Regions from separate parts of the Isoptericola aurantiacus genome, predicted to be linked through region 2. Evidence: predicted binding sites of a transcription regulator. Region 2 holds the regulator's gene; the other holds the start of a gene.
The links. The regulator LexA, encoded in region 2, represses DNA repair genes until DNA is damaged. The targets are predictions, from matches to a motif close to TCGAACANNTGTTCGA.

Region 1: the regulator LexA is predicted to act here: its motif matches at 5,188-5,203, upstream of ACIQLL_RS07890 (Rv2578c family radical SAM protein).

Annotation. Positions count from the first base shown of each region.
Region 1 is NZ_JBJBAE010000002.1:245,100-252,187, reverse strand. Features, by position in the region: gene ACIQLL_RS07920 (SLC13 family permease) at 1-33, shown strand, start outside; gene ACIQLL_RS07915 (FAD-dependent monooxygenase) at 44-325, shown strand; gene ACIQLL_RS07910 (hypothetical protein) at 277-558, shown strand; gene aspS (aspartate--tRNA ligase) at 563-2,344, opposite strand; gene ACIQLL_RS07900 (PPOX class F420-dependent oxidoreductase) at 2,461-2,934, shown strand; gene ACIQLL_RS07895 (hypothetical protein) at 2,956-4,026, opposite strand; gene ACIQLL_RS07890 (Rv2578c family radical SAM protein) at 4,070-5,179, opposite strand; gene ACIQLL_RS07885 (VOC family protein) at 5,301-5,684, shown strand; gene hisS (histidine--tRNA ligase) at 5,724-7,088, opposite strand, start outside.
Region 2 is NZ_JBJBAE010000004.1:209,876-216,963, forward strand. Features, by position in the region: gene ACIQLL_RS13320 (ATP-dependent DNA helicase) at 1-1,450, shown strand, start outside; gene ACIQLL_RS13325 (L-lactate dehydrogenase) at 1,461-2,420, shown strand; gene lexA (transcriptional repressor LexA) at 2,445-3,197, opposite strand; gene ACIQLL_RS13335 (LysM peptidoglycan-binding domain-containing protein) at 3,426-3,767, shown strand; gene nrdR (transcriptional regulator NrdR) at 3,856-4,347, shown strand; gene ACIQLL_RS13345 (DUF5302 domain-containing protein) at 4,388-4,570, shown strand; gene serA (phosphoglycerate dehydrogenase) at 4,586-5,824, opposite strand; gene ACIQLL_RS13355 (HelD family protein) at 5,868-7,088, opposite strand, start outside.

The sequences.
Region 1 (7,088 bases), on a different contig from region 2:
CTGGTACCGACGCTGTGGCCGGCGGGCGGCTGACCCCTTCGCGGTGCACGCCCGCAGCCTCGAGGTCCTCGACGCCCGCGGGCTCGCCGACCCGCTGTCGGCCACCGGGACGCGCGTGCCGACGGTCCGCCTCTTCTCCCGGCTCGAGGTCCCCCTGGACGGGCTGCCCGGCCGGTTCCCGTTCGTCCTGGTCACCCCGCAGGACGAGGTGGAGCGGTTGCTGCGGTCCGCGCCGCCGTCGGCCTCGACTTCCCGGGCCAGACCGTCGTCTCGGCGATGGTCCTGGCCGACGTCCGGCTGCGCGAGGAACCCCCGGACGTGCTGACCGTGTCCGCGCGCGAGGACGGGTTCGGGTTCCTGGCGCCGTTCGGGAACGGCTGGTACCGGTTCATCGGCTGGCACGGCGAGACGGACCTCGACGACACCGTCGACCTCGCCGAGGCGCGTGCGGCCGGACGGCTACCTGGCCGCCGTCGCGGCGCCCTCGGCACCGCAGCGACCGTGAGAGCCCGCCCCGCGGCCGGGGCGGGCTCTCACGGTCGGCGTGCGGAGATCTGAGGCGTCAGGCCTCCTCGGCCTCCGGGACGGCGTCGACTCCCGCTTCCTTGCGCTGCTCGGGCGAGATGGGCGCCGGGGCGTCGGTCAGCGGGTCGTACCCGCCGCCCGACTTCGGGAACGCGATGACGTCGCGGATCGACGGCGCACCCGTCAGCAGCGCGACGATCCGGTCCCAGCCGAATGCGATGCCGCCGTGCGGCGGGGCACCGAACTTGAACGCGTCCAGCAGGAACCCGAACTTCTCCTGGGCCTCGGCCGGTCCGATGCCCATGACGTCGAACACACGCTCCTGGACGTCGCGGCGGTGGATACGGATGGAGCCGCCGCCGATCTCGTTGCCGTTGCAGACGATGTCGTAGGCGTACGCCAGGGCGTGGCCCGGGTCCGACTCGAAGGAGTCCAGCCACTCGGGCTTGGGCGAGGTGAAGGCGTGGTGCACAGCCGTCCAGGCGGAGGTCCCCAGGGCGACGTCGCCCTCGGCGGCCGCCTCGCCCGTGGACTTGAACAGCGGCGCGTCCACGATCCAGACGAACGCCCAGGCGTCGTCGTCGATCTGTCCGGTGCGCTCGGCGATCTCGACGCGAGCCGCACCCAGGAGGGCACGGGAGTCGGACGTCTTGCCGGCGGCGAAGAACACGGCGTCGCCCGGCTGGGCACCGGTCGCGGCGGCGAGGCCCTCCCGCTCGGCGTCCGAGAGGTTCTTCGCGACCGGGCCGCCCAGCGTGCCGTCGTCCGCGAAGGTCACGTAGGCGAGGCCGCGAGCGCCGCGCTGCTTGGCCCAGTCCTGCCAGGCGTCGAACTGCCGGCGCGGCTGCGAGGCCCCGCCGGGCATGACGACGGCGCCGACGTACTCGTTCTGGAAGACCCGGAACGGGGTGTCGGCGAAGTACTCGGTGAGCTCGACCAGGGGGTTCGCGAAGCGCAGGTCGGGCTTGTCCGTGCCGTACAGGCGCATGGCGTCGGCGTAGGTCATGCGCTCGATCGGGGTGGGGATCCGGACGTCGATCAGGTTCCAGATCTCGGCGAGCAGCTCCTCGGTCAGCGCGATGACGTCGTCCTGGTCGACGAAGCTCATCTCGACGTCGAGCTGGGTGAACTCCGGCTGCCGGTCCGCGCGGAAGTCCTCGTCGCGGTAGCAACGGGCGATCTGGTAGTACCGCTCGAGGCCGCCGACCATGAGGAGCTGCTTGAAGAGCTGCGGGGACTGCGGCAGCGCATACCAGGAGCCGGGCGCGAGCCGGGCAGGCACGAGGAAGTCGCGCGCGCCCTCGGGCGTGGACCGCGTCAGCGTCGGCGTCTCGACCTCGACGAACTCGTGGCCGTCCAGCACGCGACGCGCCGCCTGGCTGACCTTGGACCGCAGGCGGAGCGCGGCGGCGGGCGCGGGCCGGCGCAGGTCGAGGTAGCGGTGCGCCAGCCGGGCCTCCTCGCCGATGGTCTCGGTGTCGGCCAGGGCGGTGGAGACCTGGAACGGCAGCGGTGCCGACTCGTTGAGCACGACGACGTCGGTGGCGATCACCTCGATGTCACCGGTGGCGAGGTTGGCGTTCGCGTTGCCCTCGGGGCGCCCCGACACCTCGCCGGTGACCTGCAGGACGAACTCCGAGCGCAACGGGTGCGCGACGGCCTCGTCGCGGATGACGACCTGCGCGATGCCGGAGGCGTCGCGCAGGTCGATGAAGGCCACTCCCCCGTGATCCCGCCGTCGGTCGACCCAGCCCGTGAGGGTGACGGTCTGGCCGATGTGCTCGGCCCGCAGTGAGCCGGCCGTGTGGGTGCGGAGCACGAAGGGGTCCTTTCGAACGGTTCGGGGTGCCGCCGTCGGCGTCCCGACGGCGTGGGCGTACGCGACGCCCGTGACATCCTAGTGCGGCACCACCGTCCCGCAGCGAGGAGATTCTCATGGCACGGCAGATTGCGACGAACACCACGGCGTCCCGGGACGAGCTGCTCGCGTTCCTGCGCTCCCGTCACAACGGCGTGCTGGTCACGACGCGGGACGACGGACGGCCCCAGCTGAGCCCGGTGACCTACGGCGTCGACGGCGAGGGACGCGTCGTCGTGTCGACGTACCCGGAGCGGGCCAAGGCGGTCAACCTGCGCAAGCGCCCCCAGGCCTCGTTCATGTCCCAGGGCGACGACTTCGGCGACGCCTGGGTCCAGGTCGACGGGACCGCCGAGGTCCTCGACCTGCCGGACTCGCTGGAGCCCCTGGTCGAGTACTACCGCGCGGCGGCGGGCACGGAGCACCCCGACTGGGACGAGTACCGCGCGGCGATGGTCTCCCAGGGCAAGTCCGTGGTGCGCCTCACGATCGAGCGCTGGGGGCCGATCGCCACGGGCGGGTTCCCGGCACGGCTCGCCGAGCAGGACTGATCGGGCCGGCGGGGCCGAGGCTCAGCCGCGCAGACGTCCGACGGCCCGGCGGGCGCGCTCGCTGACCGCCGGACGGCGGGAGCGCGTCTCGGCGAGCAGCGCCACCATCGCCTCGATGGCCGCAGCGGTGACCTGCCCCGGCAGGGGTGCGTCCGGGTCGACCCGGTCCGCCGGGGGCTCGGCGGGGTGCAGGTCGGCGAGGTCGCCGTGGATCCGGACGCCTCGTTGCCGAGCCCACCGCATCCAGGACTCGCTGCGCTCGACGACCCACGGGTGGTCCTGCGGGCCGACGGTGATCCGCGGCGAGCGCCGCGGTGCCAGCCCTTCCGGCACGACGACGGTCTCCAGGAGCGGCGCGTACGTCCCGCCCCGCCGGGTCTCGTCGCCGAGGCGGCTGTTCAGGCGCCGCAGCAGCTTCACCTCCGGCACCCCCAGGGACTCGTTGGCACGGGTCGCCTCGAGCGGCCCCCAGCCGGGCTCGGCGCCGACGGCCTCGAGGAACCGGCTCCACAGGTCGCCTCGCGCACCGCCGGGTCCCGGGGCGGTGACCAGGTGCAGCCGGTCGGCCGGCAGGTCGGCACCCCAGGTCGTGAGCACTCCCTGCACGTCGAACGACCGCATGAACTCGAGCCGGCCGCGACGTGCCCGCCGCATGTAGGTGCCGAAGGGCATGACGCTGCCGAACTTCACCATCTCCTGCCATCCGCTGGTCAGCTCTCGCGACAGGTCCCGGGCGGTCATGACCACGTGCACCTCCGCCCCGGTGCCGTGGAGGTCGTCCAGCACGCGCCGCGCCTGCTCGGCGGTCGCCGACGACAGGATCTCGTGACCGAGCACGACGTCGCCCGCGGCCCGGCGGCAAGCGCGCAGCAGCCGTGGCCAGGCGTCGCGCAACGACTCAGGATCGAGCCCGTGGTCCTTCCCGACCACCGAGAGCGCGCCCCAGTAGTGGATGCGCGGATCGCGCAGGCGGCCCAGCGGGTAGGTCAGCCCGTGACGACGCAGCTGGCGCTGGTTGGCGAGCAGTCGCGACTGGAGATACGTGGTGCCCGACTTCGGGGCCCCGACGTGGAGGTGGATTCGCCTCGGCATGGACTCACGATGGCACATGGCGCGGCCGTCGCGTCCCAGCGGGTCAGAACAGCGGTTCCTCCTCGCGTGTGCCGACCACGGAGCCGCTCGCCGGCCGCCCCGGCACCATCGCGCCGGCAGGGTAGTCGGCGTCCTCGTGCGGACGGAGCGCGTCCTCGGGACGTCCTGTCGCACCCGAGCCGGCGCGGTGGCCCGATCCCGCGAAGCCACGCTCCTCGAGCAGCGGCCGCACCCGTGACCAGAGCCAGTCCCGGTACCCACGGTGGGCGTCGGCACCGCGGGCGAACACCCGCCCGTAGCCCGCGAGCCGGTCCGGGTGCTCCCGCTCCAACCACTGCAGGTACCACTCGCGGGTGCCGGGCTTGAGACGCAGCGGGATCACCGTGACCCCCGTGGCACCGGCCTCGGCGATCGCGTCCAGGAGTCGGGTGAGGTGGCCGACGGAGTCGGTCAGCCACGGCAGCACCGGAGCCACCATGACCCCGCACGGCAGCCCGGCCGACCGCACCGCGCGCACCAGGTCGAGGCGCGCCTTGGGTGTGGGGGTACCGGGCTCGACCGACTGCTGGAGCGCGGCGTCGGCGAAGGACAACGACACACCGAGGCCGACCTCGACGTGGCGCGCGGCGGCCGCGATCAGCGGCAGGTCGCGGCGCAGCAGCGTGCCCTTGGTGAGGATCGAGAACGGCGTGCGCGAGTCCGCGAGCGCCCCGATGATGCCGGGCATCAGGCGGTACCTGCCCTCGGCCCGCTGATACGGGTCGGTGTTGGTGCCCAGCGCGACTGGCTCACGGCGCCACGAGGGCCGGGCCAGCTCCGCGCGGAGCACCTGGTCGACGTTCGTCTTGACCACGACCTGCGAGTCGAAGTCCGCCCCGGCGTCGAGGTCGAGGTACTCGTGCGTGGGCCGGGCGAAGCAGTAGGCACAGGCATGACTGCACCCTCGGTACGGGTTGACCGTCCAGCCGAACGGCATCCGTGAGGCGGCGGGGACCTTGGACAGCGCGCTCTTGGCCAGCACCTCGTGGAACGTCACCCCGGCGAAGTCGGGTGTGCGGACGCTGCGGACCAGCCCGAGGCGTGCGAGGCCGGACCTCTCCAGTCCCGGCAACGCGCCGTCGTCGGCACCTGCTGCCTGCCCGTCCCATCGCATGCACCGATTCGAACAGGTGTTCGTACTGCTGTCAAGGACGCCGATGAGTTGCCGGTCCCGCACGGGTCTTCCTGGACGGGGACACGAGCCGATCCCCCGCCACGACCGACGAGGAGGAACCATGGTCCAGGTCCAGCAGGCCTTCAGCAGCTACTCCGTCGACGACCTCGACACCGCCGAGAACTTCTACCGCGACCGCCTCGGGCTCGAGGTGCGGCGCACGCCCATGGGGCTCGAGCTCGACGTCACCGGGGGCTCCCCGGTCTTCGTCTACCCCAAGGGCGCGGCCCACCGGCCGGCGAACCACACCGTGCTCAACCTCCAGGTGGCCGACATCGACGCCGCGGTCTTCGAGCTGGCGGCCGCGGGCGTGGACCTGCTCCGCTACCCGGACTTCCCGCACGACGACGCCGGGGTGGTGCGCAGCGACGACCCCGGTTCCGGTCCGACGATCGCCTGGTTCACCGACCCGGCGCGGAACGTCATCGGTCTGATCCAGGCCTGACGGCCACGCGGTCCCTCGACCAGGACGCGTGCCGCGCGATCAGTCCGCCGCGACGACCCGCGGGTGCAGGTCCGCCGACGGCGGCTGCCACGCCGACGGGTCGGCCTCCACCTGGTCACCGGACCGGATGTCCTTGACCTGGTGCACCTCACCGGGGAACCACACGAACGGGATGCCGCGCCGGTCGGCGACCTTGATCTGCTTGCCGAACTTCGCCGCCGTCGGCGCGACGTCGGCCGGGACGCCGCGAGAACGCAAAGCGGCGGCGACGGCGTCCGACGTCGCACGGTGCTCCTCGTCGCTCACGGCGACCAGCACGGCGGTGGGCACCCCGCGGGTGGCGGTCACCAGCCCCCCGGAGAGCAGCCGGGAGACCAGTCGCGTCACGCCGATCGAGAGCCCGACGCCGGGATAGGTGTTCTTGCCGTCCGAGGCCAGAGTGTCGTACCGGCCGCCCGAGCAGATCGACCCGAGCGCCTCGTGACCGACGAGGAACGTCTCGTAGACCGAGCCCGTGTAGTAGTCCAGCCCGCGGGCGATCTTCAGGTCCGCCACCACGACGCCGGGGGCCCGGACCGCGGCGGCCGCCACCAGCGCCCCGAGCTCGTCCAGGCCCGTCTCCAACAGGTCGGTCACGGCTCCACGTGCCGCGGCGAGCTCACGCACGCGGTCGACGACCCCGACGTCGTCGCCGTGGATCGCGGCGAGGTCCAGGCAGGCTGCCGCCTGCTCCGGCGTCGCCCCCTGCTCGGCGACCAGCAACGCCGCGACCTTCTCGGCACCGATCTTGTCGAGCTTGTCGATCTGCCGCAGCACACCCTCGACGTCGTCCAGCCCCAGGCCGCGGTAGAACCCCTCGGCCACCTTGCGGTTGTTGACCAGGATCCGGACCTCGGGCACACCGATCTCCCGCAGCGCGCCCAGCGCCTCGGCCATCACCAGCGGGAGCTCGACCTCGAAATGGTAGGGCAGCTCCCCGGCGCCGACGACGTCGATGTCCGCCTGGACGAACTCGCGGAAGCGGCCGTCCTGCGGCCGCTCACCACGCCAGACCTTCTGGATCTGGTACCGCTTGAACGGGAAGGCGAGCCGACCGGCGTTCTCCAGCACGTAGCGCGCGAACGGGACCGTGAGGTCGAAGTGCAGCCCCAGCTGCTTCTCCCCGCGACCGGCGTCCGGACCCGCCGCCTCGGTGTCGTCCTCCGCCTGGAGGCGACGCAGCACGTAGACCTCCTTGGAGGTCTCGCCCTTGCGCAGGAGCTGGTCGAGCGGCTCGACGGCGCGGGTCTCGACGCCGGCGAACCCGTGCAGCTCGAAGGTCCGCCGCAGCACGTCCAGGACGTGCTGCTCCACGACGCGGCCGTCGGGAAGCCATTCGGGGAAGCCGGAGAGAGGGGTGACGCG
Region 2 (7,088 bases):
GCCGGACCGCGCCTGGCGGCAGGTGTCGGTGACGTCGTTGGAATGTCTCGGGCAGCGCTGCCCGCTCATCGAGGAGTGCTTCGGGGAGCGGGCCCGGCTGGCCGCGCGGGAGGCCGACGTCGTCGTCACGAACCACGCGATGCTCGGGATCGCGGCCTCGGGGAACCCGAACGTGCTGCCGGAGCACGGTGTGCTCGTGGTCGACGAGGCGCACGAGCTGGCCGACCGCATCACGGCCGCCGCCACCGTCGACCTCGCGGCCGGGACGGTGGAGCACGCCGCCCGGCTCGCGCGCCGGCACGGGGGAGTGCGCACCGACGACCTCGACGCCACCGCCACCACCCTGGCCCGGATGCTCCTCGAGGTTCCCGCCGAACGGTACCCGCAGGGTCTGCCGGACGAGCTGCGTGCCGTCGTCGCCTCGGTGCGGGACGCAGCTCGCGGCCTGCTCACCGAGCTGCGCCCGGACAAGAACGCGGAGGCGGACTCCGGGGTCAAGATGGCTCAGTCCGCCGTCCAGCAGCTCTTCGACGTCACCGAGCGCATGGCCGCCGAGGACACCTCCGGAGACGTCCTGTGGTGCTCGCGCCCGCCGGCGGACGCCCCCTGGGGCGACGGCGTCGCCCGGTTGCACGCCGCCCCGCTGGCCGTGGCCGGGCTGATCGGCAGCCAGCTGCTCGGCGAGCGGACCGCCGTCCTGACGTCCGCCACCCTCGAGCTGGGCGGCACGTTCGACCCGGTCGCACGGTCGCTGGGCCTGGAGGTGTCCACCGGGGGCGACGACGCTTCCTGGCGGGGGGTCGACGTCGGCAGCCCGTTCGACTACGCCACCCAGGGCATCTGCTACGTGGCCCGGCACCTGCCGGCCCCCGGGCGTGAGCCGACCACCGAGGCGCAGCTCGACGAGATCGCCGACCTGGTCGAGGCGGCGGGCGGCCGCACCCTCGGGTTGTTCTCCTCGCGACGCGCTGCCACCGCGGCCGCCGAGGCCATGCGCGAGCGCCTCGACGTCCCGGTGCTGTGCCAGGGCGACGACCAGCTGCCCACCCTGGTGCGCCGGTTCAGCGAGGACCCCGCCACCTGTCTGTTCGGCACGCTGTCCCTCTGGCAGGGCGTCGACGTCCCCGGAGACGCCTGCCGACTGGTGATCATCGACCGCATCCCCTTCCCGCGACCGGACGACCCGGTCAAGGCGGCGCGGGCGCGCGCCGTGGAGGAAGCGGGCGGGAACGGCTTCATGCAGGTCGCCGCGACGCATGCGGCCCTGTTGCTGGCCCAGGGTTCCGGACGGCTCATCCGCTCGGTCACCGACCGGGGGGTGGTCGCGGTGCTGGACCCGCGGCTCGCCACGGCCCGGTACGGCACCTTCCTGGCCCGCTCGTTGCCGCCGTTCTGGAAGACGACGGACCCGCAGCTGGTTCGGGCTGCGCTCCGCCGCCTCGACGCCTAGCGTTGCTGCCGTGACCGAGACCCGCAGCACCACGAAGCTGGCCGTCGTCGGAGCAGGCGCCGTCGGTGCCACGCTCGCCTACGCCTCGCTCGCTCGGGGCACCGCCCGGAACGTCGCGTTGCTCGACGTCAACAAGGCCAAGGTCGAGGCCGAGGTCCTCGACCTGCGGCACGGCGGGATGTTCGTCCCGCAGGCGGAGGTGCACGGGTCCGACGACGTCGAGGTCTGCCGTGGTGCGGACGTCGTCGTCGTGACGGCGGGGGCCAAGCAGAAGCCGGGCCAGTCGCGGCTCGACCTGGCGGAGGCCACGATCGGACTGACGCGGGCGATCCTGCCGGGGCTGGTGGAGGTGGCGCCGGACGCGATCTACATCATGGTGACCAACCCCGTCGACGTCGTGACCTATGCGGCCCAGCAGATCTCGGGGCTGCCGCACGAGCGGGTGTTCGGTTCGGGCACGGTGCTCGACTCGTCGCGGCTGCGTGCGGCCCTGGCGGAGCACTGCGGTGTGGCGACGGGCAACGTGCACGCCTACATCGCCGGGGAGCACGGGGACTCGGAGATCGCCCTGTGGGACTCGGCGCGGATCGCCGGGGTGCCCCTGCTCGAGTGGACCGCGCTGCCGGGACGCCCGCCGCTCGACGACGTGGCGCGCGAGACCATCGCCCGCGACGTCGTCGAGTCGGCGTACCGGGTCATCGCCGGCAAGGGCGCCACGAACTACGCCGTCGGCCTGGCCGTGACGCGCATCGTCGAGGCGGTGCTCAACGACGAGCACCGCGTCATGCCCGTCTCCACGCGGCTCGAGGGCTTCCGGGGCATCAGCGACGTCTGCCTGTCGGTCCCGACCCTGGTGGACGCGCGCGGTGCGACCACGACGGTCGCGACGCCGTTGTCCGACGTCGAGCTGGCCGGCCTGCGGGCGTCTGCCGACCACGTGCGGGCCGTGCAGCGCCGGTTCGGATTCTGAACCGGCGGCGTCGCGGAGCCCGGTTCAGAGGCTCCGCAGCACCGCGACCACCCTGCCGAGGACCTGGGCCTCGTCGCCGGCGATGGGGCTGTAGGCAGGGTTCTGCGGCAGCAGCCAGGTGTGTCCCCCGGTCTGCTTGAAGGTCTTGACCGTCGCCTCACCATCGATCATCGCGGCCACGATCTCGCCCTGCTCGGCGACGTTCTGCCGCCGGACGACGACCCAGTCGCCGTCGCAGATGGCGGCCTCGACCATCGAGTCGCCCGTCACCTTGAGCAGGAACAGCTCGCCGTCGCCGACGAGCTGACGGGGCAGCGGAAAGACGTCCTCGACGACCTGCTCGGCGAGGATCGGGCCGCCGGCGGCGATGCGGCCGACGACCGGGACGTAGGAAGGGCGGGGAGTCTCGTCGCTCTCCCCGTCGGGCGTGGGCGCGGCGGGGACGACGGGCTCGTCCGTGCCGGACGTGCGGCCGGTGACGGGGTCGACGACCTCCATGGCGCGCGGACGGTTCGGGTCGCGCCGCAGGAACCCCTTGCGTTCGAGCGTGGTGAGCTGGTGCTTGACCGACGACGGGCTCGCCAGCCCGACGGCCTCCCCGATCTCCCGCATGGTGGGCGGGTAGCCACGGGACTCGACGGACTCGCGGATCGTCTCCAGGACGCGCCGCTGTCGCGTCGTCAGGCGGTCAGGACCCGGTGCGAGCTGGGAGACGGACGCGAGCGCGCCGTCGTGCGTGCCGGCCGCCCCGGCGTCCGTCTCGCGTGGCGTCGTCATCCGTCTCTCCTGTCGTCGAACCTGTGGTGCTCCGGTGCCGGACAGCCCTTGGACCTGGGCAAACCCGTCGTCGCGCTGTGGTCAGCCTAGGGCAGATCGGCATCGACTTCAAACATCTGTTCGAGATCTCTCGACGCGTGTCGGGGCGCCGTGCTATGAATGGTACAGATGTTCGACGAACATACGTATGACGCACACGCGTTCGATTCCGAGAGGCGGGGACCGATCATGGCTGCAGTTGTCGCAGGTCCGGTGAGCGACCCGGGGTTCGCGGGCCTGGCAGGGCTGAGGCTCACGAGGCGCGGTCGGCTGGTCGTGGCCGTCCTGACCGTGCTGGTCGCCCTGACGCTCGGAGGGTGGGGCGTCGGCGCCGTCGCGGGCGACGGTGGAGAGCCGCTGGAGGTCCGCCTGCACACGGTGGTCCCGGGTGAGACGTTGTGGCGTCATGCGAGCCAGGTCGCGGGGCCGGGGCAGGACGTCCGTGAGGTGGTGGCCCAGATCAAGGAGATCAACGGGATGCGTTCGTCCGACCTGCGGGTCGGGCAGGTGATCGTGCTGCCCCGCGACTAGCGGCACGTCTTCTTGCACCGGGCGGGCTCGGCCGCATACTTTCGTCGGGCAGTCGGGCAGAAGCCCGGCACCGACCGCAGGAGAACCGATGCACTGCCCGTTCTGCCGCCACCCCGACTCCCGTGTCGTCGACTCCAGGACGTCGGACGACGGCGCCGCCATCCGGCGTCGTCGGCAGTGCCCGTCGTGCCAGCGGCGGTTCACGACGATCGAGACAGCGAGCCTGTCCGTCGTGAAGCGCTCGGGCGTGACGGAGCCGTTCAGCCGGGACAAGGTGGTCTCCGGGGTGCGCAAGGCCTGTCAGGGCCGACCCGTCAGCGGGGACGACCTCGCCCTCCTGGCCCAGAGGGTCGAGGAAGCGTTGCGGAGCGCGGGCAGCGCGGAGATCGACGCCTACGAGATCGGGTTGGCGATCCTCGGGCCCCTGCGCGAGCTCGACGAGGTCGCCTATCTCCGGTTCGCCTCGGTCTACCAGGCCTTCGAGTCGCTGGACGACTTCGAGTCCGCCATCACGTCGTTGCGCGCCGAGCACGCCGAGCGGGCCGCGGCCGCGGCGGACGAGGCGCCGACGGACCGATAAGCCCTGGCGCTCGGTACGCCGGGGGCGCATGCTGGACGCCATGACCGCCGACAAGAAGTCGCAGGGGCCCGACGACGCCACCAAGGAACGCTTCAAGGAGGCCTTGGCGAAGAAGCACGCCGCGAGCCACCCGAGCGCCGACGGGGGACGCAACACCGGTCCCGTGCACGGTTCGGAGACCGCCGGCCAGGTCCAGCCGATCTTCCGGCGCAAGTCCGGCTGACCCGGCCGGTCCCGCTCAGCGGGCGGCGGGACCCGGGGGGAACTCGGGTCGCTCGAACGCGTCGCGGATGCGCAGACGGACGGTGGTGGCCATCTCCATGAGCTTGGACGACGCTCCCCGGTGCGTGACGTCGGAGATGTCGGTGACCACGTAGCCGAGATCGCCGCGGGTGGCGAGCATCTGCGCCTCGATGTTCGCCCCGTGGTCGGCGAAGACCTGGTTGACGGCCGCGAGCACCCCGGGCACGTTGCGGTGCAGCAGGGCGATGCGACCCACGCCGGTGTGCTCGAGCTGCAGGTTGGGCAGGTTGACCGAGAGCGTCGTCGACCCCGTGAAGAGGTAGTCGCGCAGCTTCTTGGCCACGAAGTGGCCGATCGACTGCTGCGCCTCCTCCGTCGAACCGCCCACGTGGGGGGTGAGGACGACGTTGTCGAGCCCGCGCAGCGGCGACTCGAAGTGATCGCCCCGCTTCTTGGGCTCGGCGGGGAACACGTCCACCGCGGCACCGGAGAGATGTCCGGACAGGATGTGCTCGCGGAGCGCCTCGACGTCCACGACGAAACCGCGCGACAGGTTGAGGAAGATCGCCCCGGGCTTCATGCGCGCGAACAGGTCCTCGCCGAACAGCCCGGCGTTGCCTGGCCGGCCGTCGACGTGGATGGTGACCGCGTCGGCGATCTCGAGCAGCTGGTCGAGCGTCTCGACGCGCCGTGCGTTGCCCAGGGCCAGCTTCTCGTCGGTGTCGAAGAACACGACGCGCATGCCCAGGTTCTCCGCGAGCACGGACAGCTGCGAACCGATGTTGCCGTAGCCGATGATGCCCAGCGTGCGTCCGCGCACCTCGTGCGAGCCGTCCGCGGTCTTGTCCCACACGCCGTCGTGCAGCGCCTTGTCCCGCACGGTGAGGCGGCGGGTCAGGGCGATGATCTCGGAGACCGCGAGCTCGACCACGGAGCGCGTGTTGGAGAACGGCGCGTTGAACACGGCCACGCCCTGGGCGGCGGCGGCCTCGAGGTCGATCTGGTTGGTCCCGATCGAGAAGGTCCCCACCGCGAGCAGGCCCGGCAGGGACTCCAGGACGCGGCGGGTGACCTGGGTCTTGGACCGGATACCGAGGATCTGGAAGTCGGTGAGGGTCTCGATGAGCTCGTCCTCGTCGAGGGCGCCGGGGCGCACCTCGACCTCGATCTCTGCGTCACGCAGGATCTGGACGGCGTCGGGGTGGATGTTCTCGAGGAGGAGGGCGCGCAGCACGACCCTATGATGCGCCGGGATGACCCCGGCTCACAAACGCGTCTCACCCATCGTGCACGAGTCCGGGCGGCAGCTCGCCCTCGTGGACGACGACGAGGCGTTGCGTCGGCCGCGTCATGGCCACGTAGAGATCGCCCCAACCGCCCGGACCTGCCGCGACGTCGGTGGGCTCGACGACGACGACCGCGTCGAACTCCAGGCCCTTCGCCTCGCGCGGGGTCAGGACCAGGACCTGGGCGTCCTCGGGCCGCTGGTCGGCGAGCCGGGCTGCCTCGGTGCCCCCGAGCGCCGTCGTCAGGGCCTCGGCGAGCCCCGTGCGCAGCGCGTCCACCGCGTCCTCGCGGGCGATGACGGCCACGCGACCGGCGCCGTCGGCCGCGACGTGCTCGACCGCGAGCCCGGCGGCGTGCCGGGCCGCGTCCGCGACGGGTTCCGCGGACTTCACGAGCACGAGCGCGTCCTCGACGTCGCGGGCCGCGGTGAGGGGTGAGACGGGCAGCCCGGCCGTGGCGGCGACCCGCTGGGCCGCGTCGGCCACCGTGGCCGGCGTGCGGTAGCTGACGGTCAGCTCGGCGAGGCGCCAGCCGTCGCGCAGCACGGGGTCGAGGGCGTCCTGCCAGGAACGGGTCCCGGCGGCCGACGACGTCTGGGCCACGTCGCCGACGATGGTCAGGGAACGCGTGGGGACGCGTCGCACGAGGGCGTGCCACGCCATCGGGCTGAGCTCCTGTGCCTCGTCGACCACGACGTGGCCGTAGGTCCAGCTGCGGTCGCTCGCGGCGCGCTCGGCCGTCGTCAGCACGGGGCCGGAATCGGCGAACCGGGCCGCCAGCGTCTCGGCGTCGACCAGCCCGCCCCCGGCGCCGGAGGACTCCAGCACGTCCTTGGCGTAGGCGAGGTCCGCGGCGCGCTGCGCCTCGGCGGCGCGCGCCTCGGCCCGGGCGACCGAGTCGTCCTCGCCCAGCAGCTCGGCGGCCTCGTCGAGGATCGGGACGTCGGACTCCGTCCAGGCGGCCTCGGGGGAGCGGCGCAGCAGCCGGCGTTCGGCGGCGGTCAGCTCGGGCGCCGCCTCGGCGAGCCGGTGCGGCTTGGACCACAGGTCGGCGACGAGCTTCTCCGGCGAGATGGGGAACCAGGCGAGGTTCAGGGCCACGCGGACGTCCCGGTCGGAGCGCAGGTCGTCGGTGAGCACGGCGACGTCGTGCTCGGAGAGCTCGGAGTCGGTGCGGGTGCGGTACTGGTCGACGAGCCGGGAGAGCATCTC